3 regions of the Streptomyces sp. NPDC016845 genome follow, and region 3 is predicted to be linked to each of the others. Evidence: riboswitches for the same ligand, from Rfam matches in the RefSeq annotation. Region 3 holds a riboswitch; each other region holds the start of a gene.

Region 1 (7,079 bases), on a different contig from region 3:
TGCTCTCCCAGCTCGGCGAGGAGGCCCGCCGGGACCACCTCGACCGCCATCCGGCCCGCGCCATCACCCCGTACTCGGTACGGGACGACCGGACCCTGCTCCGCAAGCTGCGCACCGTGGAACGGATGGAGCCGGTCATCGAGCGGCAGGAGTACGCGCTGGGCACGGCCTGCGCCGCGTTCCCGGTCACCATCGGTTCGACCGCCGCGACGGTGGCCGTCTCCCTCCCCTCGCACCAGGCGGACAGATTGCTGCCCCTCGCACGTCGATTGCAGGACGAGATCGGCAACCTCGTAGGGACACTCGCCTTCTCTATCAGCATCTGAAAACTCACTCCTTGTAATCCCCTGTGTACGTTGAGCAAGATGCCAGCAGCGTCAGGAAGGTCATTCCTGGCCAATCGACGGCAAATTGACGGGGTAGGCGATGCGCGAGTCGGTACAAGCAGTGCAAGCAGAGGTCATGATGAGCTTCCTCGTCTCCGAGGAGCTCTCGTTCCGTATCCCGGTGGAGCTCCAGTACGAGGCCGCCGATCCGTACGCGGTGCGGCTCACCTTCCATCTCCCCGGTGACGCCCCCGTGACCTGGGCGTTCGGCCGGGAACTCCTTGTCGACGGGGTCAACGGGGCGACCGGTGACGGCGATGTCCGGATCCTGCCCGTGGAGAACGCCGGAGGCGGCACCGACGAACTGCCGGTGGAGGTGCACATCCGGCTCCAAGTGGGCGGCGACCACGCGCTGTTCCGGGCCGGTGTCGCCCCCCTCATCGCGTTCCTCGACCGTACGGACAAGCTCGTCCCACTCGGCCAGGAACAGGCCCTGGGCGACTACGAGGCCGAACTCGACGAGGCGCTGGACCGGATCCTCGCCGAGGAGCAGAACGCGGGCTGAACGCTCGCCGGTCGACGACGTGATGTCTGTGCGGCGCGGTGCACCCGAGCCGTTCCGCGCTGCTCAGCGCTTGCGTCGTCGGCCCCCGCCGCCACGTCCCGGAGCAGTCCGCGCGGGCTTGCCGGGCATCGGACGGTCGGCGGAGACCACCAGCGCGGCCAGCGCGGTGGTCACCGGCACCGCCGCCACCAGGCCGATCGAACCGACGAGCGTGCGCACGATCTCCTCGGCGACCAGCTCACTGTTGGCCACGTCGACGACGCTGCTCTGCGCGATCGAGAACAGCAGGAGCAGCGGCAGCGCCGCGCCCGCGTACGCGAGGACCAGGGTGTTGACGACGGACGCGATGTGATCGCGGCCGATCCGGATGCCGGCCCGGTACAGGCCGCGCCAGCCCATCGTCGGATTGGCCTCGTGCAGCTCCCACACCGCCGACGTCTGTGTGACCGTCACGTCGTCCAGGACGCCGAGCGAACCGATGATGACTCCGGCGAGCAGCAGACCGCTCATGTCGATGTCCGGGTACAGGCCGTGGATCAGGCCGGTGTTGTCGTCCGTGTTGCCCGTCAGGGCGGCCCAGCCGATGAAGAGCGACCCCAACAGGCCGATGAGCAGCAGCGACACGAGAGTGCCCAGAACGGCGACCGACGTTCGGGCTGTCAGGCCGTGGCACGTGTAGAGCGCGATCAGCATGATCGCGCTGGCCCCGACGACCGCTACGACCAACGGGTTCGAGCCCTGGAGGATCGCCGGGAGGATGAACAGCGTCAGCACCAGGAAGCTGATTGTGAGCGCGACCAGTGCCATGACGCCGCGCATGCGGCCCACTGCCACGACGACCAAGGCGAAGATCCCGGCAAGGAGCGCCATAGGGATCTTGCGGTTCACATCGGTGACAGAGTACTGCAACTCCTCGGGGGCGTCCGGCGCATAGGCGACGATCACCTTCTGGCCCTCACGCAGCTGTCGTGGCGAGTCGGGCTGCACGATCTCCGTGAACGTACGGCCCTCGTCCTTGCCGGTGTCGACCCGGATCGTCGCCTTTTCGCAGGTACCGGCGTCCGCGCTCTGTGTCGGTGTACCCGACGGGTCCTGGGTGGAGGAACCCGTCGCGTTCACGGACTTGCAGTCCACCTTGTCGACCCGGGCGACTGTGGCCTGCTGCGTCTGCCGGTCGAAGCCGACGCCGGTGCGCTCGTGATCCGGGGCCCCTCCGGGCCACAGCACCACAAGGCCGACGACGACGGCCACGGAGAACGGCACCAGGATCGCCGCGATGACCTTGCGAAGGTGCTGCGAGACGGGTGCTGCGGGGCCATGACTGTGCGAGTGGCCATGCCCGCCCGGGCCGTGCCCGGACGCTGACGGGCCCTGCCCGAGCGGGGGTTGGGGCGGCGGGGGCGGAGGCTGCTGCGTCGAGGTCACCGCCCGATCATCGCAAGAACGACAGGGGCCCTCTGTTCAACGCGTCCGAAGTGACGCTAGCGTGGGGGCACCTTTGTACACGCGGGAGCTCGGAGCACCGGGCTGAGAGGGCGCTGACCTTCGTCCATGCGTGTTTCACGTGAAACAGCGTGAAACGCCGCCGACGAACACCGCTGCGTCGACCGCCGAACCTGTTACCGGGTAATGCCGGCGTAGGGAGTAGGTCTCATGACCACAACGGACGCACGCACGCCTGCCTCCAACGGCTCGGAGCCGGAGGCCGGGAAGTCCATCGGCTGGCACAAGGGATACATCAAGGGCTCGCGCCCCGACCTCAATGTGCCGGTCCGACAGGTGCATCTCACCAATGGCCAGGCCGTCACGCTGTACGACACCTCGGGCCCGTACACCGATCCGACCGTCGACACCGATGTGCGCAGGGGGCTCGCACCGCTCCGGGAGAACTGGATCATCGCCCGCGGCGACACCGAGGAGTACGCGGGCCGCCCCGCCCGCCCCGAGGACGACGGCATCAAGCACACCTCGCCCCGCGGCGGGCTGCGCAACCTCGACGCGGTCTTCCCGGGCCGCCCCCGTCAGCCGCGCCGCAGCAGGACCGGCGAGCCGGTGACCCAACTCGCGTACGCCCGACGAGGCGAGATCACTCCGGAGATGGAGTACGTCGCCATCCGGGAGAACGTCGCGCCCGAGGTGGTCCGCGAGGAGATCGCGGCGGGCCGCGCGGTCCTGCCCGCCAACGTGAACCACCCGGAGATCGAGCCGATGATCATCGGCAAGCGGTTCCTGGTGAAGGTCAACGCCAACATCGGCAACTCCGCCGTCACCTCGTCCATCGAGGAGGAGGTGGAGAAGATGACGTGGGCGACCCGCTGGGGCGCCGACACCGTCATGGACCTTTCCACCGGCCGCAACATCCACACCACGCGCGAGTGGGTCCTGCGCAACTCCCCCGTCCCCATTGGCACAGTGCCGCTCTACCAGGCCCTCGAAAAGGTCGACGGCAAGGCCGAGGAGCTTACCTGGGAGACCTACAAGGACACCGTCATCGAGCAGGCCGAGCAAGGCGTGGACTATATGACGGTCCACGCCGGCGTCCGGCTCCCGTACGTCCCGCTGACCGCCAACCGCAAGACCGGCATCGTCTCGCGCGGCGGCTCCATCATGGCCGCTTGGTGCCTTGCGCACCACAAGGAGAGCTTCCTCTACGAGCACTTCGAGGAGCTCTGCGAGATCCTCGCCGCGTACGACGTCACGTACTCGCTCGGCGACGGGCTGCGTCCCGGCTCCATCGCGGACGCCAACGACGAGGCCCAGTTCGCCGAGCTCAGGACGCTCGGAGAGCTGAACTCGATCGCCAAGCGGCACGGCGTGCAAACCATGATCGAGGGCCCGGGCCACGTCCCGATGCACAAGATCAAGGAGAACATCGACCTTCAGCAGGAGATCTGCGAGGAGGCGCCGTTCTACACGCTCGGCCCGCTCACCACGGACGTCGCTCCGGCTTACGACCACATCACGTCCGGGATCGGCGCCGCGATGATCGCCTGGTGGGGCACGGCGATGCTCTGCTACGTCACGCCCAAGGAGCACCTCGGCCTGCCCAACCGCGACGACGTGAAGACCGGCGTCATCACGTACAAGATCGCGGCGCACGCGGCGGACCTCGCCAAGGGACATCCGGGCGCGCAGGACTGGGACGACGCGCTCTCGGACGCCCGCTTCGAGTTCCGCTGGGAGGACCAGTTCAACCTCGCACTCGACCCGGACACGGCACGGGAGTTCCACGACGAGACGCTCCCCGCCGAACCGGCGAAGACGGCGCACTTCTGCTCCATGTGCGGCCCGAAGTTCTGCTCGATGAAGATCTCGCAGGACATCCGTCGCGAGCACGGCACCACGAAGGCCGAGGTCGAGGCCGGCATGGAACAGAAGTCGAAGGAGTTCGCCGAAGCGGGCAACCGCGTCTATCTGCCGCTCGCCAACTGACCGGCGTCCACGCATGACGAAGGGCTCGGGGCCGCACCGTGCGCCCCGAGCCGTTTCTCCCCGGTTCAGTCCGGCTGGTGCTCCGGGCCTCCGAAGTCCGGGCTCGTGAAATCCGGACTGGAGAACCCGGCACGCTGCCCCGTGGCGGTGCCGCCGCCGTCGGGGCTGCTGAACCCGGGCCTGTTGTAGCCGAGCTGCGGCATGCGGTTGGCGGAGCCGCTGCCCCTGCCGCCGCTCATCGAACCGCCGCCCAGGGCGGTCCGGGCCTGGGCGTCCCGCAGGAACGGCAGGATGCCCCGCTCTAGGAGCGCCTCGGTCCAGGCCTCCCTGGCGCGCGTCACCTCCTCGTTGGCCTCGCCGTGCGCGCCTGCCTGGAGCGAGGTCGACCCGTTGCGCAGGGCGGTCAGGAGCAGGCAGACCGCGGCGACGAGGATGCCCGCCGCGGTGAGCGCGCCGAAGACCCAGCCGACGGACAGCAGGGTGCCGGCGAAGTCCGGTGGGGGGTTGAGCATCTTCAGGATGTAGCCGACCAGCAGGAAGATGGCGGCCGCGGTCCCGGCAAGGACCGGGGCGAGCACGACGGCGACCGCGGCGACACCGGGCCCTGTGGTCTCCGCGACCTCGCCCACCGTGGCGGCGAAGCCGATGGAGCTGCCGCCGCTGGACTCGGCCGAGCTGGAGGAGCCTCCTTCACGTAGCGGACGGACGGGCTGCGGAGCGGCGCGCAGCTCGTCGCGGACCTTGGTGTAGTGCTCGTACTCGGTGGCCGCCGCCGTGCTGATCAGTGCGGCGGCGTTCAGTGCCATGGTGCGCAGTTGTTCAGGGTTGAGCCGCTGGCCCACGGCGGCGAGTTCAGGCCGGTTGGGTGCGGTACGCAGCGCCTCATCGAGGATCCGCTCGAACTCGGGGCGGTCCTCGTTCAGCAAATGCGGAGCGCTGTTCATGTGCATCCCCCGATGCTCCGTAGGGCTTGGTGGCCCGCATGGTTACGAGCCGTCGGGCAGAAACGGAGGGGAGCCTGCTACGGATATGCCGATGGTAGAGCGGTCACAGCACGCGGTGACAGGGAGTTTTCGAAATTCGGCCCCCCGCGCGCCTTGCGCTCCGTTTACGGCGCCTGCCCAGGGAACTACCGGCTAAGCATGGGGAGTTGTTGGACCAGCAGCTTTCCGGCCATGGTGACGCCGCCGTCCATGGCGATGGCGAGCCCACCCGCGTAGACATGAGGCCCCTCGACGACCGGACCGCTGTCCTCACCGTCGGCGTCCTCGGTGCCGACCTCGCCGAGGAGGTACGGGATCGGGCTGTGGCCGTGCACGACGCGCGAGCCGCCGTAGGTGCCGAGGAGCTCGCGTACGGCGCCGGGGCCCGACTCCTCGTCACGGAAGGCGAAGCGCTTGGTCAGCTTGCGGAAGACGTCCCAGCACTCGTCCGCGTCGTTGCGCGTGAGGGTTTCCCGGACCGTGTCGTTGACGGCCTCGATGGAGTCGCCATAGTCCAGGTAGGCGGTGGTGTCCGAGTGCATGAGCAGGTGGTCGTCCTCGATCTCGATCGCGTCGAGCCGGGACATCCACTGCAGATGAACGTCCTGGAGGCGGTCCATGTCGGACTTCTGCCCACCGTTGAGCAACCAGGCCGCCTGGAAGGTGGCGGTGCCCGCGCCGGAGTTGACCGGCGTGTCGCCGAACCGCTTGGCGCCGAGCAGCAGCAGCTCATGGTTGCCCATGAGCGCCTTGCAGTAGCCACCCGCGGCGGCCGCCTCGGCGCTCAGCCGCATCACGAGGTCGATGACGCCGATGCCGTCGGGACCGCGGTCGGTGAAGTCGCCGAGGAACCACAGGCGCGCGTTGCCCGCCACCCAGGCGCCGTCCGCGTCGACCAGGCCCTTCTCGCGGAGCGCCGCGAGCAGCTCGTCGAGGTAGCCGTGCACGTCGCCCACGACATACAGCGGCCCCTTCTCGTCGCCGGCCCTGGGCGCCGGCGCGGCGGTCGCGGCGGTCTCCATCTGCACGGTGTCCCCCCGGTTGATGACGGGCAGGTCGCGCTCGGTCGGCGTGTAGCCGTCGGGGAACCGCTCCGCCTCGGGGGAGTCGGGGACAGGCTCGGTCGACTGCACGTTCGCCGGTACGTCATGGACGTACGCGGGCACGCGGAAGTCACGCAGCGTCTCCGTGCGCGCTGCGGGTCCCTGACCGGCCCCCTGAGTCATCGACCCCTCCACCATTGCGCCGCCTGTGCACCGGATCGGACTGCCTGGTCGCAGCGGCCCGCGGTGTCGTCCGCCCATCATAGGAATGCGGCTCGTGCTGTGTGATGCACCAGGGGTGGTGAATCGGTGACGGGCGGCTGTTCGCCACACTTTTCTCCCGAATTGGTGTGGACTTTTCCCCTCGGCCGCGGCGACCGCGACCGGTCCGAAGGGTTGGGTGGGGCCGGTCAGCCCTGCCCCGGGGAGCGGGGCGGGCTGACCGTGGTGCGCTGCGAGCGGCGCTGCGAGGAGGTTCGCACGATGAGTTCGGTCGGTATGACCTGCTCGACCGGTAGGTCCGAATCGACCCCTTCGATGGCGTCGATGAGGAGCTGGATGACGGCTGTGCCGATACGGCGTGGTTTCAGTGACAGGGTCGTGATGGGCGGCTCGGTCGTCGCGTACACGGTCGACTCGCTGCAGCACACGAGCAGCAGGTCCTCCGGTACACGCAGGCCGTAGCGGCGGGCCGCGGCGAGCAGGTCGGTGCCGTTGGGGTCGAAGAGGC
Region 2 (7,079 bases), on a different contig from region 3:
CCGCGCGCCGCGTCGGCTGGTGCACAAGTGACTCCTGGGGAACGGGAAGCGGGGTGGCGCCGCCCGTCTGCGAAGAGACCGGCGGCGGCTCCCGGAAAAGCGGAAGCAAGATGGCGCCGCACCTTCGAACAGACCGGCGGCGGCTCCCTCGGGAGCGGGGAACAAGATGGCGCCGCACCTCCGAACAGACCGGCGGCGGCTTCCTGGGGAGCGGGGAACAAAGTGGCGCCGCCGTCTCCGTACGGCCGGCGGCGGCGCCACGCGGAGGGGACGGGCGTCAGCGCTGGTGCGAGGCGCGGCGGCGCAGGGCCACCGTGCCCGCGCCCGCGAGCAGCGCCGCCGCGGAGAGCGACGTGACGAGCCCGGTGGAGTCGGTGCCGCCGTCGGAGACGGGGCGTTCGCCCGCGGCCACCGCGCCGCGCGGGGCCGCCGCGGCGGCCGCGCGCTTGCGCGCCTCGTCGCTGCCCGGCGCCGCCGGGGCGGGGCTCGCCTTGTCGGCCCGCTCCGCCTTCTGCGCGGCCGCCTGCTTGCGCGCGGCCTCGTCCTCGCGCGTCGTCGGCGCGGGGGACGCCTTGTCGGACTTCGCCGCGGCGGCGGCCTCGCTCGCCACCGGCTTCGGCGTCGTGTCGGAGGCGAGCGCGGCGCCGGCCGGGGCGAGCACCCCGGCGGTCACGGCCGCCGCGACGGCGGCGGTACGCACGGCGGAGCGGCGGGGCCGACGGTGGGAACCTCGGTGGGACATGGTGGGAACTCCAATTCCTGGACGGGCGCGGCCGGTCGGCGGCGCCGTGCCGACCGCCGGGCGGCGTCCGCTCCTGATCGGCAGGCCCAGGCTCGCGTGGAGTTGTGAAGAAGCTGTCAGACCGCTGTGGTCATCGCATCAGGGAGCGGCGGACGGTGTGCGTGACGGGCCCGCGACCGGCAGCCGCAGCGTGAACACCGAGCCCTCGCCCTCCGTGCTGGCCGCGGTCGCCGAACCGCCGTGCGCCTGCGCCAGTTTGCGCACGATCGACAGGCCGAGTCCGCTGCCGCCGGTGCGCCGGTTGCGGGACTTGTCCGCGCGCCAGAACCGGTCGAAGACGTACGGAAGGTCCGCGGCTGAGATGCCGCTGCCGGTGTCGGCGACCTCCACCACCACTTCCGCCCCGTCGTCGTCCGTGCGGGCCCGCAGGGTGACCGTGCCGCCGGGGCCCGTGTGGCGGATCGCGTTGGACACGAGGTTGGCGACCGCCTGGCGCAGCCGTACGGGGTCCGCCCGCAACTCCGGCAGCGGCGCGGGCGGCCGGTCCACGCCCAGCGTCACGGCGGCTGTCTCCGCGCGCACTTGGTGCGCCGTGGCCACCTGGCCGAGCAGCTCCTCCACCCGCACCGGTCGCGGGTGCAGCCGCAGGGTGTCCGCGTCGGCCGCCGCCAGGTCCTGGAGGTCGTCGATGAGGTGCTGGAGCTGCACGGCCTCTTCGAGGAGCGAGTCGATGAACGCCGGGTCGGGGTCGGCGACGCCGTCCTGTGCCGCCTCCAGCCAGCCCCGGATGGTGCTCAGCGGTGTGCGCAGCTCGTGGGCGACATCGCTGACCATCGCCTTGCGCTGCTCCTCCAGGCGGGTGCGGTGGGCCGACATGTCGTTGAACGCCGCCGCGAGCCTGCCGATCTCGTTGTCCGTCGTCACCGGTACCGGCTGTGTCTCCTGGCCGTCCTTGAGCCGCTGGGCCGCGCCGGTCAGCGCGTACAGCGGGCGGACGAGACGGGTGCCCGCGAGGACGGAGGCGCCGACGGTCAGGGCGAGGACGAGGGCGGCGACGCCCGCGATCTTCGCGGTGTTCCGGGGCGACAGGTCGAAGCCGGGGACGGTGGCGCCGCCCTGGTCGCCGATGAACAGGAGCACGGGCGCGGCGACGTACGAGGTGAGCTGTTCGCGCCGGGCCGTGCCCACGCAGGTGGCGACCGTGCGGTCGTCCTGCGCCGTCTCGGCCGGGGCCGGGGACGGGACCGGGCGCGGGGCCGCGGTGCGGGCCGCCTCCTCGGCGGCCAGCTGCTTGGCCGCCACCGCGCGCGGTCCTTGCTGCCAGGTGAGGTCGAGGGCGAGTTCGACGCGGTCGTGGTCCTGCCGCTTCAGGCAGGAGTTGGTGAGCCGGGTCAACGCGGTGAGCGCCTTGTTCTCGGTTCTGGTCGGCTCCGCGAGCGCGCCTGTCACGCACTTGTCGTAGCCGGGTTCGTCGGAGCCCGACCCGACCGGCTCGACCGTGGGGCGTCCGCTGGGGCCCACGACGAGATCGGCGGAGATGCCGAGCGAGCGCAGGCACGCCTTGTTCCGCTCGGCGATGCTGTGCAGCGTCGTCCGTTCCGCCGACGGCAGCTTGAACGGGCCGACCGCGCGCGCGTCGATGCGGTCCGCCGCCGCGTCCTGCGTGCCCGTACGGGCCGAGGCGAGCGCCGTGTCCACGGAGAGCGGGTCGACGGTCGCGGACGCCTGGGCGGGCAGGGTCGCGACGGGCGTGCGCCCGGCCGAGTCGGCGAGGGGTTCGCGGGCCTGCGTGGTCAGGGTGATGTGGCGGCCGGTGGAGTCGGCCAGGTCGCGTACGACGGTGTCGACGCCGTCCCAGCGGGGGTGCGTGGCGGCGTAGCCGAGGAGGGTGTCGTAGATCCTGGTGTCGTCGGCGAGGTTCTGGCCCTGTTCCTGCTTGATGGCGCCGGACGTGGTCTGCACGGCGAGCCAGGCCGTCGCCGCCACGGAGCAGGTGGCGACCAGGACGGAGACGCCGAGGAGCCGCCCGCGCAGGCTCTTGCGCAGCGGGGGCCGGCCCGTCCGTGGCCCTTCGGCGGTCCTACGCCGACGCATCGCGGGCGCCCTTCGCCGGGTCCGTCAGCTTGTAGCCGACGCCGAAGACGGTGAGCAGCCGGACGGGACGGCGCGGCTGTGGCTCGATCTTCTTGCGGAGGTTCATGACGTGCACGTCGACCGTGCGGTTGCTGATGTACCGGTCGAATCCGTGCAGTTCGGCGAGGAGCCGCTCCCTGCCGAAGACCCGGTCGGGTTCGGCCGCCATCGCCGCGAGCAGCCGGAACTCGCCCGGCGTGCACTCGACGGCCGCTCCGTCGACGGCCACCTCGTGCCGGTCGGGGTCGACGACGAGCGAGCCGACGGTCAGCCGCGCGGACGCCGGGCCCGCCGGGCCGCCCCGGCGCGTGCGGCGCAACAACGTCCGCACCCGTGCCATCAGCTCGCGCGGGCTGTACGGCTTGGTCATGTAGTCGTCGGCCCCGAGGTCGAGGCCGAGCAGCAGATCGTCCTCGGTGCTGCGCGCGGTCAGCATCAGGACGGGTATCTCCCGCGCCTCGGCGCGCAGCACCCGTACGACGTCGAGGCCGTCGGTCCGCGGCATCATCACATCGAGGACGAGGAGGTCGGGCTCCCTGAGCCGGACCTCCTCGATGGCCTGCCGCCCGTCCCGTACGACGGTGACGGCGTGGCCCTCACGCTCCAGGTAGCGGCGGACCAGTTCGGCCTGTTTCTCGTCGTCTTCGGCGACCATGACGTTTGCGCACACCCCGCAGATCGTAGGCGAGGGAGACGAACAGGCGTCCGGTCAGGCTCGGCGCAGCCGGAACGGGGCGTACACGAGCAGCGCCGTGCCGAACGCCACGTAGTAGCCGAGGTCCGCCCCGTGCAGCGCCTCGGCGGCCGGGCCGACGTACAGCGACGTGTTCATGAACGGGACCGTGGCGGCGAACGCGGCGAGGAAGGCGACCAGAGCGGGAAGGAACGGCTGCCGCCTCGACTCCTCCTCCGCGAGATCGACCGGGGCGCCGCCACGCGCGCGGGCGCGGGCGCGCCAGTCGACGAGGACGACCGCGACGAAGCCGGGGATCCAGTAGCCCACGAACAGGAGGACGTTCTGGAAGCGGGCGGCGGTGTCGGCGGCGTGCATCCACAGCACCAGGGGGAAGCCGAGCAGCGCGGCGAGGGCGGCGGCGAGCGGGCGGGGCAGGCGGGCGCCGATGGTCTGGAGGGCGAGCGAGCCGCTGTAGTCGTTCATGGCGTTGCTGCACAGCGCGGCGAGCGCCACGGCCAGGAGCCCGACCGAGCCCGGCACTCCGCCGCCGAGCAGGGTGTCGACGCCCTGCGCGGTCTGGTCGGTGAAGACGGAGGCGCCCCAGAGCCCGAGCGCCTGCACGGCCGTGAAGGAGACGACGACGCCGGCGAGCGTGGACCAGAACATACGGACCGGAGAGGTGGTGCGCGGCAGGTAGCGGCTGAAGTCGCCGGCGTACGGCGCCCAGGAGATGGCGAGGCTCAGCGCGATGGTGGTGGTCAGCGCGAACGCGCCCGCGCGGTCGGCCCCGTGCGCGCTGCCGTGGCCCGCCGGGGTGACGCCGGCGTCCGCGAGACGCAGCGCCAGGGCGCAGAAGGCGACCGCGAGAACGGCCGTCATCCACTGTTGCAGGCGGTGGATCGCCTCGTAGCCGAGCGCGCCGAACGCGCCCTGCGCGGCCATCATCACGAGCGCCCCGAGCCAGAACGGCCAGCCGCAGAGCCGGGCGAGCGCGTCGCCGCCGAACAGTCCGATGAGCGCGTCCCAGGCGATGGAGGACAGCCACTGCAGGGCGCCGGGGACGACGACGCTCCGGCCGAACGCGAGCCTGGCGAGCGGCAGTTGACCGGCGCCGGTGGCGCTCCCCCACGTACCCAGGTACGCGGTCGGCACGGCGCCGAGCACGGTGCCGAGGACGACGGCGGCGAGCGCGGTGGCGAAGTCGAGGCCGAGCGCGATGCCCACGGTGCCGGTGAAGACGCCGCTCATCGTCAGGTTGGGCGCGAACCACACGGTGAACAGCCGTCCGGCGCCGCCGTACCGGTGGCTCTCGGGGACGGGGGCGATGCCCCGCGACTCGGGCCGCCAGTCCCCGGGCGCGGCGGGCATCCGCCCGTCGAAGGCGGACGCGTGCGGCGGTGCGGAAGCGTGCGCGTCCGTGGGAGCGTGCGCATCCTTGGAAACATGCGGCATCGACATCGCTGACATCCCTCCGCCAGTGCTAACTGGTTCAGGTTCTACGGGTGTGATCTCAGCCCCGTCATGGCGCGGGGCACCCCGTGTCGGGCAGTACCGGAGCGCACAATACCCTGTCGCCCATGAGGACCATCGGCCTGATCGGCGGCATGAGCTGGGAGTCCACGGCCGAGTACTACCGGCTGCTCAACGAGCTGACGCGGGAGCGGCTCGGCGGACTGCACTCGGCGCGGATCGTGCTGTACTCCGTGGACTTCGCGGAGATCGAGCGGTTGCAGGTCGCGGGCGACTGGGCGGAGGCCGGCCGCGTCCTGGGCGCGGCGGCCCGGAGCCTGGAGGCGGCCGGCGCCGACCTGCTGCTCATCTGCACCAACACGATGCACAAGGTCGCCGACGAGGTGCAGGCGGTCACCTCCGTTCCGCTGCTGCACCTCGCCGACGCGACGGCGGACGCGGTGCGCGCGGCGGGCGCGAAGCGGATCGGGCTGCTCGGCACCGCGTTCACGATGGAGCAGGACTTCTACCGCGGCCGCCTCGCGGGCCACGGCCTCGACGTGCTCGTCCCGGACGAGGCGGGCCGGGCGCTCGTGCACCGCGTGATCTACGAGGAGCTGTGCCTCGGCGTCGTCCGTGACGCCTCTCGCGCCGCGTACCAGGAGGTCATCGCCGGGCTCGTGGCCGCGGGCGCGGAGGGTGTCGTCCTGGGCTGTACGGAGATCGAGCTGCTGATCGGCGCGGAGGACAGCCCGGTCCCCGTCTTCCCGACGGCGCGGCTGCACGCGGAGGCGGCCGTGCGGGAGGCGCTGCGCGACGGTATGTCCTGAGCTCTCCGGCTCAGGGCGCCGGTTCTCCCAGCTCCTCCGGGGCCGCCGGGTGGAGAGCCTCGACGGCGTTGGTGACGGTGGCGTGGACGCCGCCCGTGAGCCGGTCCGCTCCGGCGGCGCGCAGCGCGGAGCGCGCGGCGGCGGTCGCCACGAGCGCGACGGAGCCGCCGTCCGGCGCCCTCTCCGCCTCCAGGCCCGTCTTGACGAACTGCCGCACCGCGCCGGCCGTGCAGCGCTCGACGCCCAGGAAGTCCACCGCGAAGAGCCGCTGCCCGGTGCGTGCCATGCGCGCGAGCAGACCGCACAGCCCGGCCGCCACCGCGTCGTCGAACGTCCCGGCGTCGTCGAACGCCCCGGCGACGTCGAACGCCCCGGCGACGTCGACGACCAGGACGTCACCGGCGGCCCACCGCGCCGGGAAGGTCACCCGCGCTCGCTCCATCTCGGTCCCTCGGTCCTCGGGCCGCGCATCGGCGGCGGCTCGTGTGCGGGGCGCCTACCCCGGCCCGCACACCGCACGCCCCCCATCATGCGGCGCACCGGAAGCTCCGGGACAGGCGCTTGCCGTGCCCGGTGCGGGGCAAGCGGCCGGAATGAGAGCAGCGACGAATCCCTCCGTCCGGCGCCTGGCGGCCGCGGCGATCGGCCTTGCGATGGTTCCCGCCCTCATGGGGTGCGGTGGAGACGACGGGGACGGTCGGGGGACGGCACCCGGTGCCGCGTCGGCCGCGTCCGGCCTCCGGCTGACGATCACCACGGACAACGGGGTGCGGCTGCGGCCCACCGACGGCGACGAGGTCGGCGTCGACCAGGCCGTCGCCCACCACTGGTCGCGCCACGACGGCGCCCGCGTCCTCGACCTGAACTGCCGCGACCAGGAGGGGTCCGGCCGGCCGTGTCCGCGCATGCCGGAGATCGACGTTCCCGCGGGCATCGCCGTGACCGTCACCGCCCGCAACGCCGGTATCGACGCCGCGGGCCTGAGCGGCCCTCTCGACCTGACCACCGTCAACGGTGATGTCACGGTGGCCGATTCCGGCGCGGACGACGCGTCACTGCGCCTCGTGACCCGCAACGGCTCGGTGCACACCACGTCCGTACGCGCCTCGGCGCTCGGCGTGCGGACGGTCAACGGCGATGTCACGCTCGACTGCGCCACGGCCCCGCGCCGGGTGTCGGCGCGGACCGTGAACGGCTCGGTGGACGTCGCCGTGCCGCACGACGCCCCCGGCTACCGGGTGGACGCCAC
Region 3 (7,079 bases):
GGCTCCACGGCTTTAGGCAGCCACTTTGGGGCGAGCCTCTAAGATCTTGGCCCCAACGTCGTGCTTCAACGGGCAGCTACACAGACTGCCCGACTCGCCGGAAGCTTACGGGGCCAAGATCACTCGCCCCAAAGCAGCTCCCGCCCAAAGCCGCTCCACCGCCCTCGTCTTCAGCGACCCGGCTTTGGGGACGGGCATTTTCGATAGATAATCGCATGGTCGTCAGCGAGACGCCAAAGAGTCTCAGAACCTTTCTCTCTCCCCTTCGCAGAGCAGATCTTGCGTGACAAGACGGAGTCCGAAGGGACTCGAATTACGGACCTCGTGCTTTCGTCGAGGAGTGTCGTCCAAGAGTCTCCAGCCTGGACGACGTAGGCGATTTCTCGCCTTCCCTCCTTGAGATCTACTTGTTCTGCAGGAAGCCAAGGCGTATCGCTTCCGAGGAATTGAATCAGTAGCGCGAATGCGTAACTTGCCAGTACGGAAGCCATGGCGGTGCCTTGGGAGTATTGCAACTTGCGGATCTCGTCCGCACGTCCGTTGAACTCATCAAGTGTTTCTTGGGTGGACGTCCTCAGTGCCGCTATCCTGGAAAGGTCCGCAACGCCTGCGCTACGTTCGGCATTCAGTCGTTCCACCTTCTGCTTCGCTTCAGTCCATAGTTCGTGCAGGCGTTCATCCGTCGGCTCTTTCTGTAGCCATTTGTCGAGTGGCAGCGGTTCAACGCGGTCGACTGCGCGCCCTTTCTTCCTGTCTCGCACGAAAATAAAGTGCCGCACGGCTAGAACGATTACCACCAAGACGACCCAGTACCATACGAGAAGGTACGAAAGAACAAAGATCGTAAGGTACACCCCGAGGCGTATCTCATTTTTTGCCACCTCCGACATTCCAGGTCGCCTGTAAACCTCGTCGTTGGCGTATATGACAATGATGCCAGAAAAAGGCAGTAACAATATGATCGTGCCGACGAAAACTTGGACGGGCCCAGCGGCGGATATTAGCTCCAGCATGGTTGATGGAACGCCATGCGACACAATTGCTATCTTCACGATCACGAGAAGCACGACGGCTGCACCTGCGTAGGCCGGGATGTTAGCTAGGGCGCTTGAGCGTCGAGTTGCTTTATTACGAAGAACTTCCAGTTCGTCAAAGCGCTTTGAGGTCCGCTCTGTTCTTGCGCTCTGCCTTGCGGTTCGGCGCTGTCGCCGCCATCTAGCCACATCGTGCTCCGCGTGTCCGAATTCCTGTGTGGGGTGACCGAAGTGCTGAAATGTGTTTATGTGGGCAGTCTGCATAGATAGTAGATCAGGTAACTAACTTGTGACAGGTGGTGGCGATGCTGGAGTGAGGTGGGCGCGTCCCCGCTGGATATAGCTGTTCGATCTGTCCTCTCGGGCCGTCTCTGGGCCGTCCGAGGCCGCTCGACAGCGACCAGCGGCGACCAACAGTGACAGGGGTCCTACCCGACGACCCCAGGTCACGCCCATCCGTCTGCGACACTGGTAGAGCCATGCCTAAGCCCGGAGAACTCACTTTCGTCGCCCCCCGCGGAGCCAAGAAGCCGCCGCGGCACCTCGCCGACCTTTCGCCCGCTGAGCGGAAGGAGGCTGTTGCCGCGATCGGTGAGAAGCCGTTTCGCGCCAAGCAGCTGTCGCAGCACTACTTCGCGCGGTACGCGCACGACCCCGCGGAGTGGACCGACATCCCCGCCGGTTCGCGCGAGAAGCTGCGGGAGGCGCTGCTGCCCGAGCTGATGAGCGTCGTGCGGCACCTGTCGACCGACCAGGACACCACCCGCAAGACGCTGTGGCGGCTGTTCGACGGGACGCTCGTCGAGTCGGTGCTCATGCGCTACCCGGACCGGGTCACCATGTGCATCTCGTCGCAAGCCGGCTGCGGGATGAACTGCCCGTTCTGCGCCACCGGACAGGCCGGGCTCGACCGGAACCTGTCGACCGGTGAGATCGTGCACCAGATCGTGGACGGGATGCGGGCGCTCAGGGACGGGGAGATCCCCGGCGGGCCGGCCCGGCTCAGCAACATCGTCTTCATGGGGATGGGCGAGCCGCTCGCCAACTACAAGCGGGTCGTCGGCGCCATCCGCGCCCTGACCGACCCCGAGCCGGACGGGCTCGGGCTCTCCCAGCGCGGCATCACCGTGTCGACCGTCGGGCTCGTCCCGGCGATCAACCGGTTCGCCGACGAGGGCTTCAAGTGCCGCCTCGCCATCTCGCTGCACGCGCCCGACGACGAGCTGCGCGACACCCTCGTACCGGTCAACACCCGGTGGAAGGTGCGTGAGGTCCTCGACGCCGGATGGGAGTACGCCGCCAAGTCGGGGCGCCGGCTGTCGATCGAGTACGCGCTCATCCGTGACATCAACGACCAGGCCTGGCGCGGTGACCGGCTCGGCCGGCTGCTGCGGGGCAAGCCGGTGCACGTCAATCTCATTCCGCTGAACCCGACGCCGGGGTCGAAGTGGACCGCGTCGCGGCCCGAGGACGAGAAGGCGTTCGTCGAGGCGATCGCGGCGCACGGGGTGCCCGTCACCGTCCGGGACACCCGTGGCCAGGAGATCGACGGGGCGTGCGGTCAGCTCGCCGCGACCGAGCGGTAGCCTGGGCCGAGCGGTACCAACCACATCTGCATATTCCGACAGGGGAGCGCCACAGCGCTGAGAGTGCGGCACCGGTTCCATACCGCAGGCCGCAGACCCTCTGAACCTCGCCCGGGTCATTCCGGGTAGGAAGTTCGGTCATCACTCATGCTGTTGCGCCCTGCTCGGAGACCTGCGAAGGCTCCGGGCAGGGCCGCGTCTTCTCCTGGTCATTCCAGGAGGAATTCGAATGAGCACCATCAGCAAGAAGACGTGCCTGGCCATGGCCGTCGGCGTCGGCCTCGTCGCCCTCGCCGCCTGCGGGTCGTCCGGCGACGGCGGCTCCGGTGACTCCAGGACCGTCACCCTCGTCAGCCATGACTCCTGGGCCGTCTCCAAGAACGTACTGAAGGACTTCGAGAAGGAGTCCGGGTACAAGGTGAAGGTCCTGGAGGACGGTGACGCCGGGCAGGCCGTCAACAAGGCGATCCTGTCCAAGGGCAATCCGCAGGGCGACGTCTTCTTCGGCGTCGACAACACCCTGCTGTCCCGGGCGCTCGACAATGACGTCTTCGCGTCCTACGAGGCCAAGGGCCTCGACAAGGTGAAGAAGGCCTATCAGCTCGACGCCGGGAAGCATCGCGTCACGCCCGTCGACACCGGCGACATCTGCGTCAACTACGACAAGAAGTACTTCGAGCAGCACAAGCTGACGCCACCCTCCTCCTTCGCCGATCTCGCCGAGCCCGCGTACAGGAACCTGCTCGTCACCGAGAACGCGGCCACCTCCTCGCCCGGTCTCGGCTTCGTGCTCGGGTCCGCCGCGCGGTACGGCGACGACGGCTGGCAGGGCTACTGGAAGAAGCTCGTGGCCAACGGGGTGAAGGTCGTCGACGGCTGGGACCAGGCGTACAACGAGGAGTTCAGCGGCAGCGCCGGCGGCAAGAAGGCCGGTGGCGACCGGCCGCTCGTCGTGTCGTACGCGTCCTCGCCGCCCGCCGAGGCGATCTACGCCGACCCGCAGCCGAAGACGTCACCGGTCGGCGTCGCCACCGGGACGTGCTTCCGGCAGGTCGAGTTCGCCGGGCTGCTCGACGGGGCGAAGAACGAGAAGGGCGGTCAGGCGCTGCTCGACTTCCTCATCTCGAAGGAGTTCCAGCAGGACATGCCGCTCAACATGTTCGTCGACCCGGTGACCGAGGACGCCACCGCGCCCGCCGACTACACCAAGTACGCCGTGCGCGTCGACGACCCCGAGACCCTCAGCCCGCGCAAGATCGCCGACAACCGTGACAGCTGGGTCAAGTCGTGGACCTCCCTCGTAAGGAAGTAGCCGCACCGGCGAAAGCCCGGACGGCATCCCGCGTTCGTCCCTCCGGGGACGCCGCGCGCCTCGGCCTCATGGTCGTGCCCGTCGTGTTCTTCGCCGTCTTCTTCGCCTATCCGGTCGTCGCCATCGTCCGGCGCGGGCTGCTCGTCGGCGGTGCCTGGCAGTTCGGGCGGATCGGGGACGTGCTGAGGGAGCCGGACATCCGGCACGTCCTGTGGTTCACGGTGTGGCAGGCGCTGGCGTCGACCGCTCTCACGTTGCTGATCGCGTTGCCCGGCGCGTACGTGTTCGCGCGGCTCGACTTCCCCGGCAAGCAGGTGCTGCGGGCGATCGTCACCGTGCCGTTCGTGCTGCCGACCGTCGTCGTCGGGACGGCGTTCCTGGCCCTGGTCGGGCGGGGCGGGCTCCTCGACGAGCTGTGGGGTGTGCGGCTCGACACCACCGTATGGGCCATTCTCGTCGCGCATGTCTTCTTCAACTACGCGGTCGTCGTACGGACTGTCGGCGGGCTCTGGGCGCAGCTCGATCCGCGGCAGGAGGAGGCCGCGCGGATGCTCGGCGCCTCGCGGTTCGCGGCCTGGCGGCGGGTGACGCTGCCCGCGCTCGGACCGGCCGTGGCGGCGGCGGGCCTGATGGTCTTCCTGTTCACCTTCACGTCGTTCGGGGTCGTGCAGATCCTCGGCGGGCCGGGCTACTCGACGCTGGAGGTCGAGATCTTCCGGCAGACCGCGCAGATCTTCGACCTGTCGACGGCGGCCGTCCTCACGATCGTGCAGTTCGTGGCGGTGGGGCTGATCCTCGGAGTGCACGCCTGGAGCGTGCGCCGGCGTGAGAGCACACTGCGGCTCGTCGACGCGGCGCACACGGCGCGCAAGCCGCGCGGAGCCGGGCAGTGGGCGCTGCTCGCCGGAGTGCTCGCGACCGTCGCCGTGCTGATCCTGCTGCCGCTCGGCGTGCTCGTCCAGCGCTCGCTCGACGCGCCGGGCGGCTACGGGTTCGCGTACTACCGGGCGCTCACCGACTCCGACGGCGGCACCTTCCTCGTACCGCCGATCAACGCGATCCGGAACTCCCTGGAGTACGCGCTCGCCGCCACCGGGATCGCTCTCCTCATCGGCGGACTCGCCGCCGCCGCGCTGACCCGGCGCGCGGGCCGCCTCGTGCGCGGGTTCGACGCGCTGCTGATGCTGCCGCTCGGCGTGTCCGCGGTGACGGTCGGGTTCGGGTTCCTCATCACGCTCGACAAGCCCCCGCTCGACCTGCGCGCCTCCTGGATCCTGGTGCCGCTCGCGCAGGCGCTCGTCGGCGTGCCCTTCGTCGTACGGACGATGCTGCCGGTCCTGCGCGCCGTGGACGGGCGGCTGCGGGAGGCCGCGGCCGTGCTCGGCGCCTCGCCGCTGCGGGCGTGGCGGGAGGTGGACCTGCCGATGGTACGGCGGGCGCTGCTCGTCGCGGCCGGGTTCGCGTTCGCCGTGTCCCTCGGCGAGTTCGGGGCGACGGTGTTCATCGCGCGGCCCGACAACCCGACGCTGCCGGTCGCCGTGGCGCGGCTGCTCGGCCGCGCCGGTGACCTCAACTACGGGCAGGCGATGGCCCTCTCGACGGTCCTGATGATCGTCTGCGCCGTCTCTCTGCTGCTGCTCGAACGCATGCGGCCCGCGCGGGCCACGACCGGGGAGTTCTGAATGGCGGCCATGCTCGCACTGGACGACGCGACCGTACGGTTCGGGGGGCGCGCCGCGCTCGACCGCGTGGACCTGGAGGTCGCCGAGCACGAGATCGTCTGCGTGCTCGGGCCGAGCGGGAGCGGGAAGTCGACGCTGCTCCGGGTCGTCGCCGGGCTTCAGCACCTCGATTCCGGACGGGTTCTCCTCGGTGGGCGCGATCAGGCCGGCGTGCCCGCGCACAAGCGGGGCGTGGGCCTGATGTTCCAGGACCACCAGTTGTTCCCGCAGCGGGACGTGGGCGGCAATGTCGCGTTCGGGCTGCGGATGCACGGCGCCGGTAGGGCCGAACAGCGGGGGCGAGTACAGGAGTTGCTCGACCTCGTCGGGCTGCCCGGCGCCGCCGAGCGGGCCGTCGGTGCGCTCTCCGGCGGTGAGCAGCAGCGCGTCGCGCTCGCCCGCGCGCTCGCGCCCCGGCCCCGCCTCCTCATGCTCGACGAGCCGCTCGGCCAGCTCGACCGGTCGCTGCGCGAGCGCCTCGTCGTCGAACTGCGCCAGTTGTTCGGTGAGTTGGGCACCACCGTGCTCGCCGTCACGCACGACCAGGGCGAGGCGTTCGCGCTCGCGGACCGGGTCGTCGTCATGCGGGACGGGCGCATCGCCCAGTCCGGCACGCCGCTCGACGTGTGGCGGCATCCGGCCGACGAGTTCGTGGCCCGTTTCCTCGGCTTCGACAATGTCGTCGAGGCGACCGTCTCGGTCTCGGGCGACGCCGCGGACACCCCGTGGGGCAAGGTGCCGGTCCCGCCGGGGGCGTCGCAGGGCCCCGGCAAGATCCTCGTACGGCCCACGGGCGTACGGCTTGTCGACGCCGCCGATGCCCAGTTGACCTGCACCGTCGCCGCCCGCACCTTCCGCGGGACGCACGTGGCGCTGCATCTTCAGCCCGAGGACGCGCCCCGGCTCGAGGCGGCGTGCGCGCTGCGGGAGGCGCCCGAGCAGGGTGCCGAGGTCGGGGTGGCCTTCGACGCCGCCGAAATTGTGGTGCTGGGCGGGGGACCGGCTACGTAGGGTCGGCGCATGACGACACCCGCGCGGACCCCTGAAAGCGCGCTCTCCCACGACCGCTTCTGCGCCGAGATCATCGCGCAGAGCGACCTGTTGAGGGGGCATCTGGACGGCGCCGACCTCGCCGTGACCGTACCGACCTGTCCCGACTGGACCCTGCGCGAGCTCGTCGGGCATGTGGGCCGCGCCCACCGCTGGGCCGAGGCGATGGTGCGCACCCGGGCGATCGAGGGGCTGGACGAGGACGACCTGCCGGACCGCGCCCCGGCCGACGACGACCCCGCGACGCTCGGCGCCTGGCTCGCCGACGGGGCCCGGCGCCTCGCGGACACCCTGCGCGCGGCGGGGCCCGACACCGCCTGCTGGAGCTGGGCCTGGCAGCATGATTCCGGTTTCTGGGCCCGCCGGATGGTGCACG

Evidence for each region. A riboswitch is a leader RNA that binds a small molecule or an ion and turns the genes downstream of it on or off. The one in region 3 is predicted to bind thiamine pyrophosphate.
Region 1: linked by a shared signal. The riboswitch ahead of thiC (phosphomethylpyrimidine synthase ThiC) and the one ahead of ACH4RC_RS32320 (thiamine ABC transporter substrate binding subunit) in region 3 are both predicted to bind thiamine pyrophosphate.
Region 2: linked by a shared signal. The riboswitch ahead of ACH4RC_RS31245 (purine-cytosine permease family protein) and the one ahead of ACH4RC_RS32320 (thiamine ABC transporter substrate binding subunit) in region 3 are both predicted to bind thiamine pyrophosphate.

The regions. Positions count from the first base shown of each region.
Region 1 is NZ_JBIRPI010000005.1:455,183-462,261, forward strand. It holds gene ACH4RC_RS17960 (IclR family transcriptional regulator) at 1-326, shown strand, start outside; gene ACH4RC_RS17965 (SsgA family sporulation/cell division regulator) at 427-891, shown strand; gene ACH4RC_RS17970 (YibE/F family protein) at 955-2,316, opposite strand; TPP riboswitch at 2,388-2,552, shown strand; gene thiC (phosphomethylpyrimidine synthase ThiC) at 2,545-4,323, shown strand; gene ACH4RC_RS17980 (hypothetical protein) at 4,389-5,273, opposite strand; gene ACH4RC_RS17985 (metallophosphoesterase) at 5,453-6,532, opposite strand; gene ACH4RC_RS17990 (LacI family DNA-binding transcriptional regulator) at 6,760-7,079, opposite strand, start outside.
Region 2 is NZ_JBIRPI010000018.1:71,544-78,622, reverse strand. It holds gene ACH4RC_RS31265 (class F sortase) at 1-25, opposite strand, end outside; gene ACH4RC_RS31260 (hypothetical protein) at 278-742, opposite strand; gene ACH4RC_RS31255 (sensor histidine kinase) at 881-2,836, opposite strand; gene ACH4RC_RS31250 (response regulator transcription factor) at 2,823-3,530, opposite strand; gene ACH4RC_RS31245 (purine-cytosine permease family protein) at 3,585-5,003, opposite strand; TPP riboswitch at 5,001-5,100, opposite strand; gene ACH4RC_RS31240 (aspartate/glutamate racemase family protein) at 5,129-5,830, shown strand; gene ACH4RC_RS31235 (hypothetical protein) at 5,841-6,257, opposite strand; gene ACH4RC_RS31230 (DUF4097 family beta strand repeat-containing protein) at 6,424-7,079, shown strand, end outside.
Region 3 is NZ_JBIRPI010000019.1:107,508-114,586, forward strand. It holds gene ACH4RC_RS32310 (hypothetical protein) at 171-1,067, opposite strand; gene rlmN (23S rRNA (adenine(2503)-C(2))-methyltransferase RlmN) at 1,514-2,620, shown strand; TPP riboswitch at 2,651-2,770, shown strand; gene ACH4RC_RS32320 (thiamine ABC transporter substrate binding subunit) at 2,850-3,932, shown strand; gene ACH4RC_RS32325 (ABC transporter permease) at 3,908-5,614, shown strand; gene ACH4RC_RS32330 (ABC transporter ATP-binding protein) at 5,615-6,664, shown strand; gene ACH4RC_RS32335 (maleylpyruvate isomerase N-terminal domain-containing protein) at 6,674-7,079, shown strand, end outside.